One region of the Paenibacillus allorhizosphaerae genome, then DNA from elsewhere that is predicted to be linked to it. Evidence: riboswitches for the same ligand, from Rfam matches in the RefSeq annotation. Region 1 holds a riboswitch; each other region holds the start of a gene.
The links. Region 1 has a riboswitch for cyclic di-GMP ahead of ACFQI7_RS27210 (copper amine oxidase N-terminal domain-containing protein). Riboswitches for the same ligand answer to the same signal wherever they lie in the genome.
Positions count from the first base shown of each region.

Region 2: linked by a shared signal. The riboswitch ahead of ACFQI7_RS23390 (methyl-accepting chemotaxis protein) and the one ahead of ACFQI7_RS27210 (copper amine oxidase N-terminal domain-containing protein) in region 1 are both predicted to bind cyclic di-GMP.
Region 3: linked by a shared signal. The riboswitch ahead of ACFQI7_RS25380 (bifunctional diguanylate cyclase/phosphodiesterase) and the one ahead of ACFQI7_RS27210 (copper amine oxidase N-terminal domain-containing protein) in region 1 are both predicted to bind cyclic di-GMP.
Region 4: linked by a shared signal. The riboswitch ahead of ACFQI7_RS10770 (response regulator) and the one ahead of ACFQI7_RS27210 (copper amine oxidase N-terminal domain-containing protein) in region 1 are both predicted to bind cyclic di-GMP.

Region 1 is NZ_JBHSRV010000009.1:191,840-196,292, forward strand. It holds gene ACFQI7_RS27205 (copper amine oxidase N-terminal domain-containing protein) at 1-363, opposite strand, end outside; gene ACFQI7_RS27210 (copper amine oxidase N-terminal domain-containing protein) at 459-2,348, opposite strand; cyclic di-GMP riboswitch class I at 2,612-2,707, opposite strand; gene ACFQI7_RS27215 (GNAT family N-acetyltransferase) at 2,912-4,126, opposite strand.
Region 2 is NZ_JBHSRV010000007.1:43,677-48,129, forward strand. It holds gene ACFQI7_RS23385 (ABC transporter substrate-binding protein) at 1-685, opposite strand, end outside; gene ACFQI7_RS23390 (methyl-accepting chemotaxis protein) at 737-2,836, opposite strand; cyclic di-GMP riboswitch class I at 3,254-3,341, opposite strand; gene ACFQI7_RS23395 (hypothetical protein) at 3,663-3,932, opposite strand; gene ACFQI7_RS23400 (TetR family transcriptional regulator) at 4,020-4,453, opposite strand, start outside.
Region 3 is NZ_JBHSRV010000008.1:119,802-124,254, reverse strand. It holds gene ACFQI7_RS25390 (polyamine ABC transporter substrate-binding protein) at 1-894, shown strand, start outside; gene ACFQI7_RS25385 (Gfo/Idh/MocA family protein) at 1,082-2,068, shown strand; cyclic di-GMP riboswitch class I at 2,192-2,276, shown strand; gene ACFQI7_RS25380 (bifunctional diguanylate cyclase/phosphodiesterase) at 2,426-4,246, shown strand; gene ACFQI7_RS25375 (hypothetical protein) at 4,343-4,453, opposite strand, start outside.
Region 4 is NZ_JBHSRV010000002.1:489,581-494,033, reverse strand. It holds gene helD (RNA polymerase recycling motor HelD) at 1-722, opposite strand, end outside; gene ACFQI7_RS10780 (GNAT family N-acetyltransferase) at 953-1,399, opposite strand; gene ACFQI7_RS10775 (metal-dependent hydrolase) at 1,420-2,109, opposite strand; gene ACFQI7_RS10770 (response regulator) at 2,253-2,615, opposite strand; cyclic di-GMP riboswitch class I at 2,701-2,783, opposite strand; gene ACFQI7_RS10765 (Gfo/Idh/MocA family protein) at 2,925-3,905, shown strand; gene ACFQI7_RS10760 (ABC transporter ATP-binding protein) at 3,993-4,453, opposite strand, start outside.

The sequences.
Region 1 (4,453 bases):
ACGCAAGGGAACAAATGTATAACCATTGATTATGCAAGCAGCGGCATCTAGCTTCCTTTTTTCACCATTGACCGTCGCTTCCGCTTCCCCAATCGTAAGCTGAATGTTTATATCTTTTGTTTTTCCCGTAACGGTTTCAGTTTCACGATCCCATTCAACTTCTAAGCCTAATGATTTGAAAATAGGGGCGACTTGGACTAAAGTAGTCCCACCCGCGATTTGCGGTTTTTCATCAAACGTGATCTTAGTTCCATCCAGATAAAGTATAATTCCCGGATCCGATTGTTCCGCAAACGCGGTAGGTAAGATAATAAAAAATACTAGATTTACGGTTAATAAAACAGATAACAGTTTTTTGAACATATTTATCTCATTCCTTTGCTCGTCGTTTTAAGTTACCGCTCGAATCGAACTTTCTCCATTCTTTAAATCCATCGAAAAAGGATTTTCCGTGATCCTTACTTTTCATGTTCATGTTCATGTTCCTCCTGAAATATCGTTTCGCGTTGAAAAAGATCCGCGTCCTCCAGTTTCCACTGTCCGTCCGGGGTCCGCTTGACTTGATACCAGTGATTCTGAACTTGTTCGCGTATTTCTTCAAAATTGTAGCTCCGATCCCGTTGAATCGTGTTCACGATGATCGTATCTTCACTACTTTCAACGGCGGTCATCGATTGAATATCGCTCATCCATTGCTTTCGTTTAAAAAACGGGGCCAGTGCTGGCACACGCTCATTAATCGATTGGCTTGAGTCGCTTAAATCAGCCGTTGCTTTAAAATCATCGCCTTGTTCTACATGCTTCATGAAACGAACGACAGCCTGTTTCGCCAATTGGTCAGGGGAACCGATTCGCACTTCCCGGTTCATACCATCCCACTCCACTTGAAGCTTCAATGCCTCGCCTACAAATCGTAGCGGAACGTATGTCGTACCGTTGATGATTTCCGGAGCAGCGGATAACACCGTACGCTCTCCATTGACTGTCACCTCGGTTTGACCCAACTCCAGCCGAATATCCATCCCCTCTTTCGACCCTTGGATCGTTCGGGTAGTCTCGTTCCAGTCCACGTGCAACCCAAGCTTCTCAAACACCGGCCTAAAAGGCACCATCGTCGTACCGTTCATCAGCAGCGGTTGTTGTTCAAACGATACGGATTCGCCATTGACCGACACCCCGATACTTCGCTTCCCAATGCGGAACATTCCGATCTCACCGGTTCTCCCAAGTAACCCGCCGTCCGGCGTCACCGCAAGTTCGCTTGAGGTCAGGCTCTTGTTATTGCGAATTAAACGGAACAATTCGTTCCCCTGAGCATCCAACCCGTAGATATTGCCGCCGAAATCGGTAAAATATACGTCTCCGTTTTCGTTACAAACGATATTCGTGGGATATCCGTACTGTGAATCGGGAGTAAAATATGTCCACAATATATTCCCTTCCTGATCCTTGGCGACCAGAGCATTGTCCTCCGATGTGTTCGAATAGCTTCTACCGGACCATACAACGGTACGCACTGTCTGTTTCGGTCTTGGGGGCCGGTTTTCAATCTCAGCTCTAAACTCCTCTTCGGTCAAACGCTTGTCCCCTTGCCAATACAATCCGTCTTCGCCTTGCAGCATGATGTAATTTGTTCCGCCAATTTTTATAGTTTTTTGGACAGCCTTAACGGCAGACACCCGTTGTCCTTTCGAATCGATCGTGATATATTGCCCTTCCCGAGTCAACAGCGTTACCATACCGCCGGCTTTAAGTTCAAAACTCATTACATTAGTAAAAATTTGTCCCAGCTTGTCCTTGCTGATTTTGATCTCGTCTCTGTAAGTCCATTGTTTATGTCCATATAAATCGTAACTTACAATACCTTCCAAGGTCAAAAGAACAATCCGGTTATGGTCATTAATCGAAAATAAAAAATTATCATTCGGGTTGATTAACGTAATATCCAGAAGCGTCTGACCATCCCGATTCAAAAGAAGCACATGATCGGATTTTGCCGGTATTTCGTCTTTTCCGATCACGTGAACAGTCGATTTCGTGACTTGCGCCCGAACGATGATATTGCCATTATTGGTTAACCACATGCTTACGATCTCATTTTTCAGTGGCACCGACATCCACTTGAGTTCATTATTCGGACCGATCGCATGAATGATATTGCTGTAATCATAGTAGTAGAACGTTCCGTTTCCATCCGAAAGCAAATTTCTTTGCCCGGCGGCATTCCCTCGATTCATCCACTTCCACTCGTATTCGCCGTTGGAGCGGAAGACTGGCTGCTGTTTCACCGACGCACCTCCCGCATGATACAGCTGCATGGGCAGCACCTGATCCGATTCAGAAGTCAAGCGAGTGCCTGCCCCCTCCGCACTTGCAGGGACTGCACCGCTAGTCAAAACCATTGCTATTAAGCCAAATATACCGAGCCTTCGAAACCATCGTATTTCCATCGTTCCCATTTCACGCTCCTCGCTTTAGTGCATAGCATCCTTTGATCGTTTGCGGATCTAGTCCCTCTGGCAAAAACAAGTCGGTATGCTTATCGTAGTTGCTGTACGTGAGGTTCACGGATAATTGTTGCTAAAAATAAGCAGCAAAAAAACAAGCCAATCCTGGCAACCCGGCTACCGTACCCCAGATACGATTCTTGGAGTTTAGGCCCGTGGCTTTGCGTCCCACCCTTTCGAGAGGTTTGCCGTTGTTTCAGTTCACTTGTTCTCTGACAGTCCTATATCATAGGTATGTAGACCTATGAATTCGACACATTGAAACAATATCCTGCTTCAATTGGCAAAATATTTCATATAGTTTGTTCTAAACAGAAAAATAAATATCAGGAAACTAGTAAACAAAAAACCCCCGGCATCTGGATGCAGATCGAGCGAGGGTTAAAACATAATTATGTCGCCGCTTAAAAGAAGTCCGGCAAATACGTTTGCCGGCAAGGAATCAGCCGTTCTAACGCGTCGAGCGCATCCTCTTGCCCCTGCAGTCTGCCGATTTCATGCAGGAACGCCGGCCTTTGGTAGCTCAGCATCATCGCCGTCAGCGTCTGAATGTCGCAGCTGAGCACAGGATGTTCCCCAGTCTCCGGTCCCCCCGTTTCTACTTTGGCGGTTCCGGATTCATCGATTTTCAACAGAAACGTGCCGTTGTTCCATGCCGCTTGGGCATCATTGATTTCCAAACGTACGCAGTCTTCCACTCCGGAGACGAAAGGATATTTCTCCAAAAATCCGGAGACATCCACGATTCGCGCCATGAAATACGGTACCAGCTCTTGTTTGATCCGCGGATTATCCAATAAGAACGGCAGCCGGTCATCCGCAGGCGCGTTCAGCTTCAACTTATCGATCATTGAGTCGTGATCGGCCAGAAAACGCCATAAGGCGAGCCGGGCTCCGTGATGCAGCGCTACAAGCTCATGCACCGTGCATACCCGGTCCTTCACCTGATAATGCACGTAGCCGCCCGGCTGTCCCGCTTCATCGTAATAAACGGCAATCTCTCCCTGTCTCCTACCGAATATGCGGTCCTTCCACCATTTCTCGCTTCGAACCAAACTGCCGTTATACCGGGAGGCATAGGCTTCATACAACGGATTCAGCAAGCCTGCGTCTGGCGATGAACGAACGATCCGGCCCGGTTGCGGTGACAGTTTCGGCATAAGCGCGGTGGGGATTTCATATGTTTTGTACTCTGCGTATGTCTCCCAGCCGAATCTCCGGTAAAAGCCGAATTGAAACGGATGCAGGAACGAAACCGTTTGTCCCTTGTCCCGCATGGAGTGCAGCGCATTATCGAGCAGCCTCTTGACCAGACCGCCGCGCCGGTATTCGGGCCATGTCGCCACACTGGCAATGCCGCCCATGTCGAACGCTTTTCCCTGGATCCACGTCTTCAGATCCAAAATGTTCATAGCCGCGGCAAGCCGGTCTTCCACATAGGCACCCAAAAGCTCGTAATCGCGCATATCCAATTTACGACGCTCAATATCTTCCGGAGTGTACGTCATCTGAAAAGCGAACGACCAAAGATTTAATGTATCCGGAAAATGCTCCTCCGGAATCGGCCTGATTTCTACGGATGCCGCCTCGTTCACTTCTTGTTGCTGCAAATGGCTCATGGCCGTTCCCCCCTCCATCCTCATCAGTTTCTTCGTCGATTGTACCAAAGCGGCGTAAAAATTACCACGCGCGACCATCGAAACGGCCTTAGCGCAAAACGAATCCTTAAGTAACATTTCACTTATTCTCAAGGGGCGAAATCAATTCACTCGCAGTCTTTATGTCCGTGTCCTGAGACTCATATTGCGTCAAAACATCAAATCAACAAGATCCCATTGTACTTGCTTCTAATAGATTACAACATAAATATAATTCCGTGGTATCTGGATTATTTAACAATTAAATTAATAGGGATATTTTTTAGTACTTAGGGCATGCATCCATTA
Region 2 (4,453 bases), on a different contig from region 1:
CCGGAATCACGTCGGACGCATAAGCCAACACCTTGATGCCGTCGGAAGCGGCGTTCACCACGTAGTCGCTGTTTGCCGCCGTCGCGTCCAGCTTGCCGGCTACGAGTGCTTGGTAACGTTGAGCGTCTGCTCCTGCATTGACGATCGTAACCGAATTGACATCGATTCCTTTTGCTTTCAACATCGCTTTGGCCGACATCTCCGGCATCGAACCCGGAGCGGAAGTACCGACGGTTTTCCCTTTCAAATCATCAAAGCTTTTGATGTTGCTTTTTACGTACAGCACGAACGGGTTGACCGATAACGTGGAGCCGATCACTTTGAGCTTCGCGCCTTGCTGTACGGCCGTGAGTGCCGAAGCCGGGTTCGCTTCCATCGAATCGATTTGGTCGGCGACGAGCGCCTGCAGCATCGTAACGTCGCTCTCAAACTCCATGTATTCGATATTGACGCCGTGCTTTTTGAAGAAGTTTTTCTCTTTCGCCATCAGCTGGTACGATGCGTCGCCTCTGGCTTTAACGATCCCGTGCTTCCACTTGACCAATTCCTGCTGATTCTGCGCTTCCCCTTTGCCGTCCTTCCCGCCTGATGCCGGCGTCGCTTTTCCACCGCAGCCCGTTAAGGCCAGAGCCATGACGAGCAGCCCAGTCACCCAAATTCGTTTTGTACCTCTCCATCCCAACATCAATAAGTCCCTCCCAATCGTTACTTTGGATCTTTTATATAAATCCTGCTCCTACACTTTAAAACGCCCCATATCGGTTTGCAGACTCATCGCAAGCTCATTGAGCTTCCGTGAATACGATTGAATGGTTTCGGCGGATTTCAACTGAACGGAAACCGAAGAGTTGGCGTCCGATGCCTTATCTCTGGCGACTCCGGCGATATCCACCATCTCCTCAAGCGATGCGGAAACTTCCTGGGAGCCTGCCGACATTTCTTCCGCTGCTGCGGAAATTTCCTGAATTTGCTCCGCGACTTCCTGTACGGATTCCAAAATATGACGGAATGAAGCTTCCGTCTCTTTCATCATGTTGGAACCGATATTGACATCCTCTACGCCCTGATTCATGGCTTGTACCGCTTGGTTGACGCTGTCTTGAATGTCCTTGATCAATCCGTCGATGCTTTGCGCCTGGTCTTTGCTTGCGTTCGCCAGCTTCTTCACTTCTGCGGCTACAACGGCAAAGCCGCTGCCGTGTTCGCCCGCTCTGGCCGCCTCGATCGAAGCGTTCAGGGCAAGCAGATTCGTCTGATTCGCGATTTCGCTGATCATTCCTACGATTTGGCCGATCTCGCTGGACCGCTGCCCTAACGTATGGACGATTTGCGCCGCCAATTGCACGGTTTGATGAATCGAATCGATCTGACCAATTGCCGATTGCACGAGCGTATTCCCGTTCTCCGCTCTTGTGGACGCCACGATGGCGGCCTCCGATACGGTCGAAGAGGATTCCGCAATGCGCTGAATGCCGGCAGCCATTTCGACCATGGCCGTGGACGATTGCTGCGCCGCCTCCGATTGCGTATACGATCCTTGGGCAATGTCCCCGATCACCTGGTTGAAGTGTTCCGTCGAAGCCGCCGATTGGTTCGAGGTTTCGAGCAGGATCGTGGATGACTCCGCCACCTGGTCGACGACCTTCTTGTTCATCGTAATCAGCTTCTCGAGAGAGGCCGCCATTTCGTTGAACGACTGGGCGATGTAGCTCATCTCATCCTTGGTCTGAAGCCGGATTTGCGTACGCAGATCCCCGGCCGCAAGCGTCGCCGACGCTTCCGACAACTGACGAATGGATCGGATCACCGAGATGTAGAACCCGGAGAACAAATAAACGGATAAGACGATCACGAATACTACCAGCAGCATGACCCACACGATCGTGCTCCGGTTGCTGTCCATCCGCTCCTTCGTTATTTCGTCAAGCGTCGCCGAAAGCGCGCTCAGCAAAGCGGCATTCGCCTCTTCCGTCTTGGAAACGACGATGTCGAATTCGGATTTTTGGCTCATCATTTCGGCAGCGTTGAGCATTTTGGTCCCAACCAGATCGGAAAATGCGTTGGATGCCGAAATCGCTTGTTCCGTCGGCTTTTGAAGCCGCTCTGCGTACTCCGGATTTGCCCGGAAAAACGTATCCATGGAAGTTTGCAAAGCGTTCATTCGCGACTTCACGGAGGCTGTGCGCAGCCATAACTTCTCATCCTCCGTCAAAGAGCCTCGCGCTAATACGTCGGGACCGATGCTTTTCATCACCGAGGTATTGTTCGTTTGCGGAAGCATTTGGCTGGCATACGCGTTAAAGAGGTAAGAGGTTCCTTCATAGCTGTCGAAGTTGACATTCGAAGCGTCGCCGACCGCCGTAATCAGGTTGTTAAGCTCCGTCATGAGCACGGCGTACAGATCTACAATTTCTTTCTTATCCTTAAGCGCCGCCTCTTTCAACTTGGCGTGCTGCTCCAGCACCTTCTCCAACTTTTCACCCGTAGCGGCTCCGCTGCTATACTTGCGCTCGCTCACGGATAGTTCGTCAATCGCCGCAGCCAAACGTTTCTTTGCCTCATCCGCTTTGCTCGCATCCGATGACAGTAACGCTTCGCGGGAGGATATCGTTTCATTTACCGCCAGTTGAATCGACTTCACATAGCTCAGTCCCCGCCCTACTTCGGATCCAAGGCGGATTTGCTCCATAATCTGCTTGCTTAACAGCAGGCTGATGACAATGGCCGGAATGATCAAAAACAGACCGATCAACGCAAACTTCAAGGAAAATTTTAGTCTGTTCATGGCAAAGACTACCGGTTGAAAAATCGTCGTCAGCAGCTTGAAAGATTTCATAAATGCTCGTCCTCTCATCTCTTGTTCCAACCCACGCCGCACCGAAGTTATGTAGTAACTTGAGTGAACTCCGCTGCTGTTGTGGTGCCCTTGTCTATCAAGGTCCTCCGGTCATTGAATCTATCAGGCTTGAAGAAACCGACGGGGAGACGTGGCACAAGCTTTTCTTCTAATCTGGTTCTGTCGAAACATGGTGACTACAACGGCAAGACGATTGACATCGTTCTGCAAAATCCAACATAAATTTTACCGTTCACTTGCGAAACCCTATCATTGCCGTAACTTCATGTCTGCTTTTATATCACTCTTGCAGCAATAGCGAAAAAGCGATGCAGCATTTTTTCAAAAATATGCATGATAAAGAACCATCCGGGTCAACAACGGACAGATTCAGCAACGATCATTCGTCCTACCTCCTTTGGAAACCCAGCCGCCATAGAAAAATTGATCCTTTAGGCCTGTGGCTTTGCGTCCCCTTCTTTCGAAGAGTCTGCCTTTATCAGTAAAGTAGTTAGTCATTATTCCTCATTACCATAACACAGCAATTTACAACAATCAACATCTTTTGCAATATTTAGGGCACTTCAAATAAAAGTTGTCCTACGAAAGAACTACTCAATTCGCTGATACGATTAAGCTCGTGCAAATTATGACGAATTAGCGAACACGGTCGCTACGACCGTAGCGGAGGAAGAAAACCGGGGCAACCAAGTTTGATATATTGGGAATAACATATGATAGATTCCAGTATAACCCATTTGGGAGAGTTTGCCAACCAAAAAAAGCCAGGTTGGCCGGAACCTGGCTTTTTCCTCGTTTATTGGGTTTACCAAACGCGCCTTATGCCGCGGGTTGAGGACGGCTTTTTCTTTTTGGCACGGGCCGTATGAACTTGCCCTTGCCTGCTGCGGCCTTCGCTCGTTCGTACCGGCCCGGAATTTCCCGCTTTCGCGTCGGCCAGCAGTTTGGCGACCTGCTTCACCATTGGAGACATTTGCTCCGCCGACTGATAGATGGCATTCACTTTATCAATAGCGGTAATAATCTCATCCAGACTTTCGTTGACGCTGCGGATCATCATTGGAAATCGATTCATGATACGGATCACCCTTTGGAAGCTAGTTAATGTATATTATGCAATTTCCAGGGCGGGCGGTGTGGGCGGATGTCCCCTATCCGTCCGTTATGTTTCCTGTTCTTTGACCTCCAGCGCTTTGAAAATAAAATCGACGGCATGATCCGCCATCCATTGCGGATTCGACTCCGTTACGGACATGATCGGTTCGAAATGCGGAAATTTTTTATGCCCCAGCGCGACCCCGATAATGAACATGAACGTGTGATCCAACGATTCGAACCGGAAAACGCCTTCACGTCTGCCTTTCTCCAGCAGCTCGCGCACCTTTTCCCATACGGGGAACGTGATGGCGCGTATCGTATCCGACCGGGGGCTTCTGCGAATCATTTCCTGCTGTATGATGCCGCTAAGCTCCGTATCCGTCATGCTGAAAAGGATGATTTCCTTCACGATCAGCCGTAAGCCCTCTACAGGTTGGTTAAGCGTTTCCTCATATTGCTGCATCCGCCGGCCCGGGAAAAAGTAGTCGAATACGGCAT
Region 3 (4,453 bases), on a different contig from region 1:
AAAGTGCGCTACGATACGTTTTCGAACAACGAAGAACTGCTTGCGAAGCTGCAGGCAGGGGGTTCCAAGTACGACCTGATCCAGCCTTCCGATTACATGGTGGCGACGATGATCAAGCTCGGGCTGCTCGAAGAGCTGAATAAGGACAATATCCCCAATGCGAAAAACATCGCCGCGAACATGCAAAACCTGCCCTTCGATCCCGGCAACAAGTATTCGCTGGTTTACACGTCGGGCGTAACCGGCATCGCATACAACAAAAAGTTCGTCAAAGATCCGGTTCAAAGCTGGGCCGATCTGTGGAAGCCGCAGTATAAAGGCAAAGTCATCCTGCTGGACGACCAAAAGGAAGTCATCGGCATGGGGCTGAAAAAGAACGGGTTCTCCAACAGCACGAAAGATGAAAAGCAGCTGCAAGCGGCCGTTGCCGATCTGAAAAATTTGCTGCCGAACGTGCTCGCCTTCGATACCGATAACATCAAGCAAAAATTTATCGCCGAGGAAGCTTGGATCGGTACGGTCTGGTCCGGAGATGCGGCCAAAATCGTCAGCGAAGGAAAAAACATCGATCTCGGATTCGTCGTTCCGAAGGAGGGCGCGCTCATCTTCGCGGATAATTACGCGATCCCGAAAGGGGCGAAAAATAAGTCGCTCGCCGAAAAATTCATCAACTACATGTTCGAGCCGGAAGTGAGCGCCAAAAACTACGAGTCGATCGGCTACAGCGATCCGAACGAGAAAGCGCAAGCGCTGCACAGCAAAGAATTCCGCAGCATCCCGATGCTGAACTTGACCGCCGATCAGCTCAAGCAAACGGAGTGGATCAAGGACACCGGCGAGCAGGCTAAAGTATACGACCGCTTGTGGACCGAGTTGAAAGCGGGCAAAAAGTAACCGAACGCAGGCACAAGCGCTGGCAGCTATTTGCGTCGGTGCATCATAGCACAGCAACCGAACTGTCGGAATGGGGAAGCGAAAGCTTCTTCGTTCCGACATGAAAAACATCTCTTCGTTTGGTAAAGTGAGAGTATTCCGCTGCCATACAAGGGGTGTTTTTCAATTTAGAGATGGGGGATTGCCAATGATACGGTTTGGGGTTATCGGAACGAACTGGATTACTGAGAAATTTATTGAAGCGGCTCGCGAGTCGGAACACTTTGCACTGACCGCCGTCTACTCGCGCACGGAGGAGAAGGCTCGCGCATTCGGGGAGGCATGGGATATTCCGCACCGTTTTACGGATCTGGAGCGCATGGCAGAAAGTCATGAGCTGGACGCCGTATATATCGCCAGCCCTAACGCTTTTCATGCGAAGCAGGCGATCATCTGCATGAATCGCGGGAAGCACGTACTGTGTGAAAAACCGTTCGCTTCCAATGCACGCGAAGTGCAGGACATGATCGCGGCTGCCGTAAACAACCGTGTTCTGCTCATGGAGGCTTTAAAGTCTACGACGGTTCCCCAGTTTCAGGCGATCCGCGACCACTTGCCGAAAATCGGACGCGTGCGGCGCTATGTTGCGAGCTATTGCAAATATTCGTCCCGGTACGACGCTTACAAGCAAGGAAAAGTACTGAACGCGTTCAATCCAGAATTATCCAACGGCTCCTTGATGGATCTCGGAATTTATTGCATTTATCCTATGGCGGCTTTGTTCGGGAAACCGGAGCGGATTCAGGCGAGCGGCATCCTTCTGGACTCCGGAGTGGACGGGGAAGGAAGTCTGATTCTAAAGTACCGGGACATGGAGGCCGTCGTCATGCACTCGAAAATTTCAAATTCAGATTTGCCTGCCGAAATCCAGGGTGAGGAAGGAACGATGGTGATCGATAAAATCAATGATCCGGGCCATGTCCATATTCGCTATAAAGACGGAAGGGTCGAGAGTGTAGTGGAACCAGACACTACCAACGCAATGTCGCATGAGGTGAGGGAATTTATCGGGTTACTGCAAAAAGGCTGCGTCGAATCTACTATGAACTCTCATGCCGTCTCCTTGACGGCGATGGAAATCATGGATGAGGCGAGAAAGCAAATCGGCCTGCGGTTTCCGGCGGATCCGGCATAAGAGGAGCAAAAAAACGCAAAATTTTATATTTACTGTCGAATTATGTAAGTGTATAATAAGTGATGCATATGAATCTAAGCGACTAGGTCAATATAACTACTGATCGTTTCTTTGAAATGTTCTAACGACAAAGGGCAAACCCATTGAAAAGTGGGGACGCAAAGCTGCGGGTCTAAAGCGGGATCGCTACGACAGCCGGGTTGCCGAATTAGGAAGGGATCGCTACGATCAAATCCAGTCTTATTCGGACTGGATTTTTTTTATTTCTCGTGGGAGGGATATTGACGAAAAGCAGACCGATGACGAAGGATCGTCAGCGATGAACATCCAAATAAACGGACAGGAGGATGCCGACTCATGATAAAGGGCCACCAAGAAGTATTGGAAATGATGGTGAACGGACGGCCTTTATCCGACATATTACATAAGCTGATCAGAATCGTAGAAACGATATTTGCAGACAAGATTTGTTCCATTCATCTGGTGGATGAAACCGGGGAGATGCTGCAGCTGGCCGCCGCACCGAGTCTGCCGGGTGAATACAGCCGATCCATCGACGTTGTGAAGATCGGCCCGGGAAGAGGGGCGTGCGGATCGGCGGCATGGCACAAAAAAACGGTGATCGTATCGAATTTATGGTCCGATCCCGCCTGCCGTCCGTGGAGGGATATAGCGCGACGGCTCGACATAAGGTCCTGCTGGTCGTTGCCGGTATTATCCGCGTCGAATAAGGTGCTTGGCACATTCGCCGTATACTCCAGACACGTGTGTACGCCGAACAAAGAAAATGTAAAAGTGGTCGAGATGCTGTCATTTTTGCTCGGAGAAATTATAGAGAAATATCATGCCGGCCTAAAGATGGAACGTCTTGCCTATCTGGATCCTTTGACCAGCCTTCCCAACCGGCGTTATTTCATTGAACGGCTGGAGCAGGCATTGACGGCGGCTGAGTCGGAGCGTTCCAAAGTCGGCGTCCTTTTTTTGGGATTGGACTGGTTTAAACCGATCAACGATACGTTCGGCCATGAAATGGGAGATCGGGTATTGCAGGTCGTTTCCCGTAAAATCCGGGAGGCACTGCCGCAAACGAAGGTGCTCGCTCGAATGGACGGGGACGAATTTGCGGTGCTCTCCCGGATCGACCGAATAGAAGAGGCGGAGTTGCTTTGCAAACAGCTGCTGCGCATTATGGAAGAACCGCTTTATTACGCCGGGCATTTGTTCCACATCAGCGCGAGCATCGGGATCAGCCTGTTTCCGGACCATGGCGGCCGGGCGGAGGATTTAATTCAACATGCGGATATCGCGATGTGTCAGGTTAAATCAAGGGGCAAAAAGGATTACGGTTTGTACGAGCCGAAAATGAGCGAAAAAATATATAAAAATTTCATGATGGTCAGCGACTTCAACCGCGCGCTCAGGGAAAATGAATTCGTGCTGCATTACCAACCCCGGTATCATACGGGGACGAGTAAAATTCAATGCGTCGAGGCGTTGATCCGCTGGGATCATCCGGAGAGCGGCACCATCTCTCCGCTCGAATTTATACCGCTTGCGGAGGAGACCGGCTTTATTATTCCACTCGGCAAATGGGTGTTAAGAGAGGCTTGCCGGCAAAACAAAGCTTGGCAGGACCAAGGATTGCCCCCGGTGCGCGTCGCGGTCAATTGTTCGTCCAGACAGCTGCAGCAGGATGATTTCATTCCGATGATCAAGGAAGTGATCGCACAAACCCGTCTGAGCCCGGAATGGCTGGAGATTGAAATAACGGAAAGCGGCTTGATGCGGTCGGAACATACGAACATCGTGAAATTGCGGGAACTTCGCAGCTTGGGCATCCATATTTCGATCGACGATTTCGGGACAGGCTACTCTTCTTTGAATTATTTGATGCAGTTCGATGTACATGCGCTCAAAATCGATCGGCGATTCGTCCAGCAAATACCGAATGCGGTCATAGCGAATACGATCATTTCCTTATGCCGCAGCCTGGGACTCAATGTCATTGCCGAGGGAGTGGAAACGGTCGAGCAGTACGAATATCTCAGACGGTACGGCTGCGATGAGGTGCAGGGCTTTTTATTCGGCAAGCCGCTCCCGGCCAAGACATTCGAAATGCTGCTTCGTAAGAATGAGATTCTTGTACGGAATACGTCTATCAACGCGGTTCAAAGTTAAATTCAAATTTTTTCCAAAATTGGCTCTAATCATGTGAAAACCCTTGAAGGGTCAAGGGTTTTCTTCCACCATTATGCAGCTATGTAGGACGAAAACTTATGCCTCAATGCCGCATTTTTTAACAAGCGTAGGCCAGTAAAGCATGAACAGCGTCTTCCACTTGTCCTCGGGTAAAGCATGAATCCAATTGGCGATCTGATCCAACCC
Region 4 (4,453 bases), on a different contig from region 1:
GATGTCTTTCCGCTCCCGGCGGCGCCTTGCACGATTAGCATGCGGCTGCGGTCGTTGCGGATGATCCGGTTTTGTTCCTTCTGGATCGTCGCCACAATCGTCCGCATTTGCGAATCGGAAGTGCGGCTGAGCACCTGCTTCAGCAGCTCATCACCGATCGTCACGCCGGTATCGAACATCAGCTTCAATTCGCCGTTTTGGACGGCATACTGCCGCTTCAACAACATCTCGCCGGTTATCTCTCCGTGAGGCGTTGCGTAAGCCGCCGGACCGGGCGGGTAGTCGTAATAAAGACTGGAGATCGGCGCGCGCCAGTCATAGATCAAGTACGTTTCGCCGTCATCATCGGCAAACGAAGCGATGCCCAAATAAATTTGCTCAGGCCGCCGCATGCCAGTTTCGGTGAAATCGATTCTGCCGAAGTATGGAGAGACGGCAAGCCGCTTCAGCTTGCGCAGCGTTTCAGCGGCGTGACGGTAGCTTCGCTCCCGTTCGGACAACACCTCGACCTGCTGCTTCATGCTGAAATACGTCTCGGTTATATCTTCCGCCGTGCTGAGGTTGACCGTCACCTCATCCCAAAAATGTTTGCGGATATCGACGACTTCCGCTTTCGATGTTCCGATCTCGCTTTCCAGCCGTTCGATGCGATCCTTGATTTTTCCGGTTACCGAATGTACCCGTTCCTGCTCTGCTTTCCAATCTTGTTCCGTAATACTCATCCTATCGCTCCTCTTCAAATGATGTGACGATCCACAACCGAATTTCACGTTTGACAATGAGGGTTGATGGTGCTATAATTATTGTAGGAAGATACTGCAAAGATAGTTTTAATGCGATGCAGACACCAAAACATATTGTACCACCGGAAGCTGCCGAAATCAACGGGGCTTTTTTTATTTGCCTAAGCAGTCGGAACAAAAAACGGAGGATTCCCTCCGTTTTCTGATGGCTATAATTGCTTCCTCATCCGTACATGCCATATGCCGGCATCCAAGAACGGTTCACTCGAGATCGTCTCGTAGCCCAGCTTCCGATAAAAGGCTTCCGCCTGCGTCTGAGCATCCAATATGACGGCCGGTACGCCGCCTTCCCGAATATCCGCTTCCATCGCATCGATGATGATCCGCCCGATCCCCTTGCCGCGATACGACTTCAGCACGGCAATCCGCTGCAGTTTTGCCGTCAACCCGTCGTACATCCGCCAACGCGCGGCAGCGATCGTCTCTCCGAGATCATTGCGTACAACAAAATGCCGGCATGCCTGCGGCGAAGCGTCAAACTCGTCCATTTCGAGGTCGCGGGGAACGTTCTGCTCCTCCACGAACACCGCGATTCGGACGGATAAACCTTCCTGCAGCTGCTCATCCGTCTTGACCTTGATGATTTCCACTACCAAAGCAGCTCCTTTATCGTCGATTATATTGTCATCTTTTCGCCCGGCGAAAGCGATCGGCCGCCAATACCTTTTTCCGCCAACCGGCTTATAAACTGCTCTCCGTTTTGCGCAATCGGCGGGAAGGTGTTGAAGTGAAGAGGGACGACCTTCTTCGCACCGAACCATTCGGCAGCGGTAACCGCATCTTCCGGCCCCATCGTGAACAAGTCGCCGATCGGCAAGAAGGCGAGATCGACCTGATTGCGTTCCCCGATCATCTTCATGTCGGAGAATAACGCTGTATCGCCGCTGTGCAATATCGTCATCCCGTCCCACTTGATAATAAATCCGGCAGGCATTCCGGCATATACGATTTTACCTTCCTGGTCCACAATGACGCTGGAGGAATGGAACGCTTGAATCATTTGCACTTCGGCAAACCCAAGGGAAACTTTGCCTCCGAGATTCATTCCGAGCGCTTTGGCCCCCTGCCAGCCCATATACGTAGCGAGCTCATGAATCGCTACGATGGTAGCGTCATTGTTCCTCGCAATCGGGAGCGCGTCGAGCGTATGATCCGTATGCCCGTGTGTCAGCAGCACGTACTCCACTTTGATATCCTGCGGTTTGGTTACAGCCAGCCCGTTCCCGGATATAAACGGATCGATAATCAGCGAATGTCCGCCATGGGTTAGTTGCACGCAGGAATGTCCGTGATACCAAATTTCCAATTCAAATCCCTCGCTTTCCAAAATGATCACAATACTATGTTTGCGCAAGCAGCTTAATACCATTGTACTATCCGAATGCGCCAAACTCCAAATTTCGCCGATTCAATCGTTGGCGAATCTCATGTTACATACGGACCTGGCTGTCATCCGGCAAAAGCTTTGCGGAACGCCTCCATGACCCGCTCTTTATTGAAAGGCTTGACGATAAAATCGCTTGCCCCCATATTTACGGCCTGAATCAGCAGCGCCTGCTGTCCCATCGCCGACACCATAATAATTTTTGCGGAAGGGTCCATTGTACGAAGCTTGCCAAGCGCAGTGATTCCGTCCATCTCCGGCATCGTGATATCCAGCGTCACCAAATCCGGTTTGTGTCGTTCATATAATGTCAGCGCTTCCAGACCATTGCTTCCTTCCGCAACGGTTTCGTATCCGAGCTCTTGGATCACGTTTTTCAGCATCATTCTCATAAACAATGAATCGTCGACGATTAATATTTTTTTCACGTGTTCCGAGCTCCCCCCCACTAAACGTAGAAAAGCCCCCCCAATTGCAAAAGGGAGGCCTGTTATCTCTTATATCCTCATGTCCTTCGGCAGCTGGCTGACATTGTTTACACGTTAGTCCCTTTAGCTTTGCGTCCTTGGCTTTCACCAAGTTTGCTTTTATGTACCGACAAAAGTATTTTCCAGTTGTATTATAGCATCCCTTCTAGAAAATACAAGTAAAATGATAGATTAACCCATTCATTGCTCCCTAATACTGGTATAATGAGTTTATACTGTACGTCAACAACCATCGGAGGGATGATCATAATGAAGGAAATCAGGTGGGGGATTATCGGGTGCGGGAACGTGACGGAAGTCAAAAGCGGCCCCGCTTTCCAAAAAGCGGAAGGATCGCGGCTTATCGCTGTCATGAGACGGGACGGCGCGCTTGCGGAAGATTACGCCAAACGGCACGGTGTTCCAAAATGGTACGACCGGGCCGAGGCGCTTATTACCGATCCCGAGGTCGACGCCGTCTACGTGGCGACGCCGCCGGCCTTCCATAAAAATTATGCGATCGAAGCGGCAAAAGCGGGCAAGCCGGTCTACGTGGAAAAACCGATGGCGATGAACGCCGCCGAATGCGAGGACATGATCGCTGCTTGCCGTGAAGCAGGCGTACCGCTCTTCATCGCCTATTACCGTCGCGCGCTGCCGCGGTTCCTCAAGGTGAAACAGTGGCTCGACGACGGCGCGATCGGCGAGGTACGCACCGTCATCACCACGCATCTGGCGAAGCCGAGCGCCCATGACTTGAGCGGAAGCTCCACGGCATGGCGGATTAAACCGGAGTTGTCCGGCGGCGGGTACTTCTACGATCTTGCCAGCCATACGCTGGATCTGCTCGATTTCTTGCTGGGACCGATTGAGCGGGCCCATGGCTCGGCCTCGAATCAAGCCGGGCTGTACGAGGCGGAAGATATCGTTACCGGCAGCTACACGTTTGCTTCAGGTGCCCACGGTACCGGAACCTGGTGTTTCACCACCGGTTCTCGGGTAGATCGCAACGAAATCGTCGGCAGCAAAGGCCGGATCGTCTTCTCCACCTTCGGGGAAACGCCGATCCGGCTCATCCGCGAGCAAGGAGAAGAGGAGTGCGTCATTGAGCATCCGGCCCATATTCAACAGCCGCTCATTCAATCGATCGTGGGTCAACTGCTCGGCAAGAGCTTTTGCCCTAGCACAGGCGAAACCGCGATGCGAACGAGCCGCGTCATGGACGCCTTAACGGGCGGCCGCAACTTGTAATGGAATACGGGGAGGCAGCAAGACGATGCAGCCGCCTCCTGGTGAAAAAGCTGCCGGGCCCCCGGCAGCTTTTTCGCTATTGCTATGCTATACAGCCGTATCCGCTTGCCCGGCTTTCGGTTTGGCCATGCCGCGCTGCGCGGTTACGAGCTTGTAATAAATTCCTTTCTGCTCCATCAGTTCTTGATGGCTTCCGATTTCCGCCAATCGCCCTTTATCCAGCACGACTAGCCGATCGGCGTTACGCAGCGTCGTTAGCCGGTGGGCAATGGCCAGCGTCGTACGATTTTGGGTCACCCGCTTGAGCGCTTCCTGAATCGCCGTCTCCGTCTCGATATCCAGCGACGCCGTCGCTTCATCCAGGATCAGGATGCGCGGGTTGTTCAGCACCGCTCTGGCGATGGCCAGCCGCTGCCGCTCGCCGCCGGAGATGTTGTTCCCGTTCTCCTCCAGCTTGGTGTCGTAACCGTCCGGACAGCGGATGATAAAGTCATGGGCGTTGGCGATTTTGGCCGCTTCAATGACCTCCTCGAACGTGGCATCCGGCT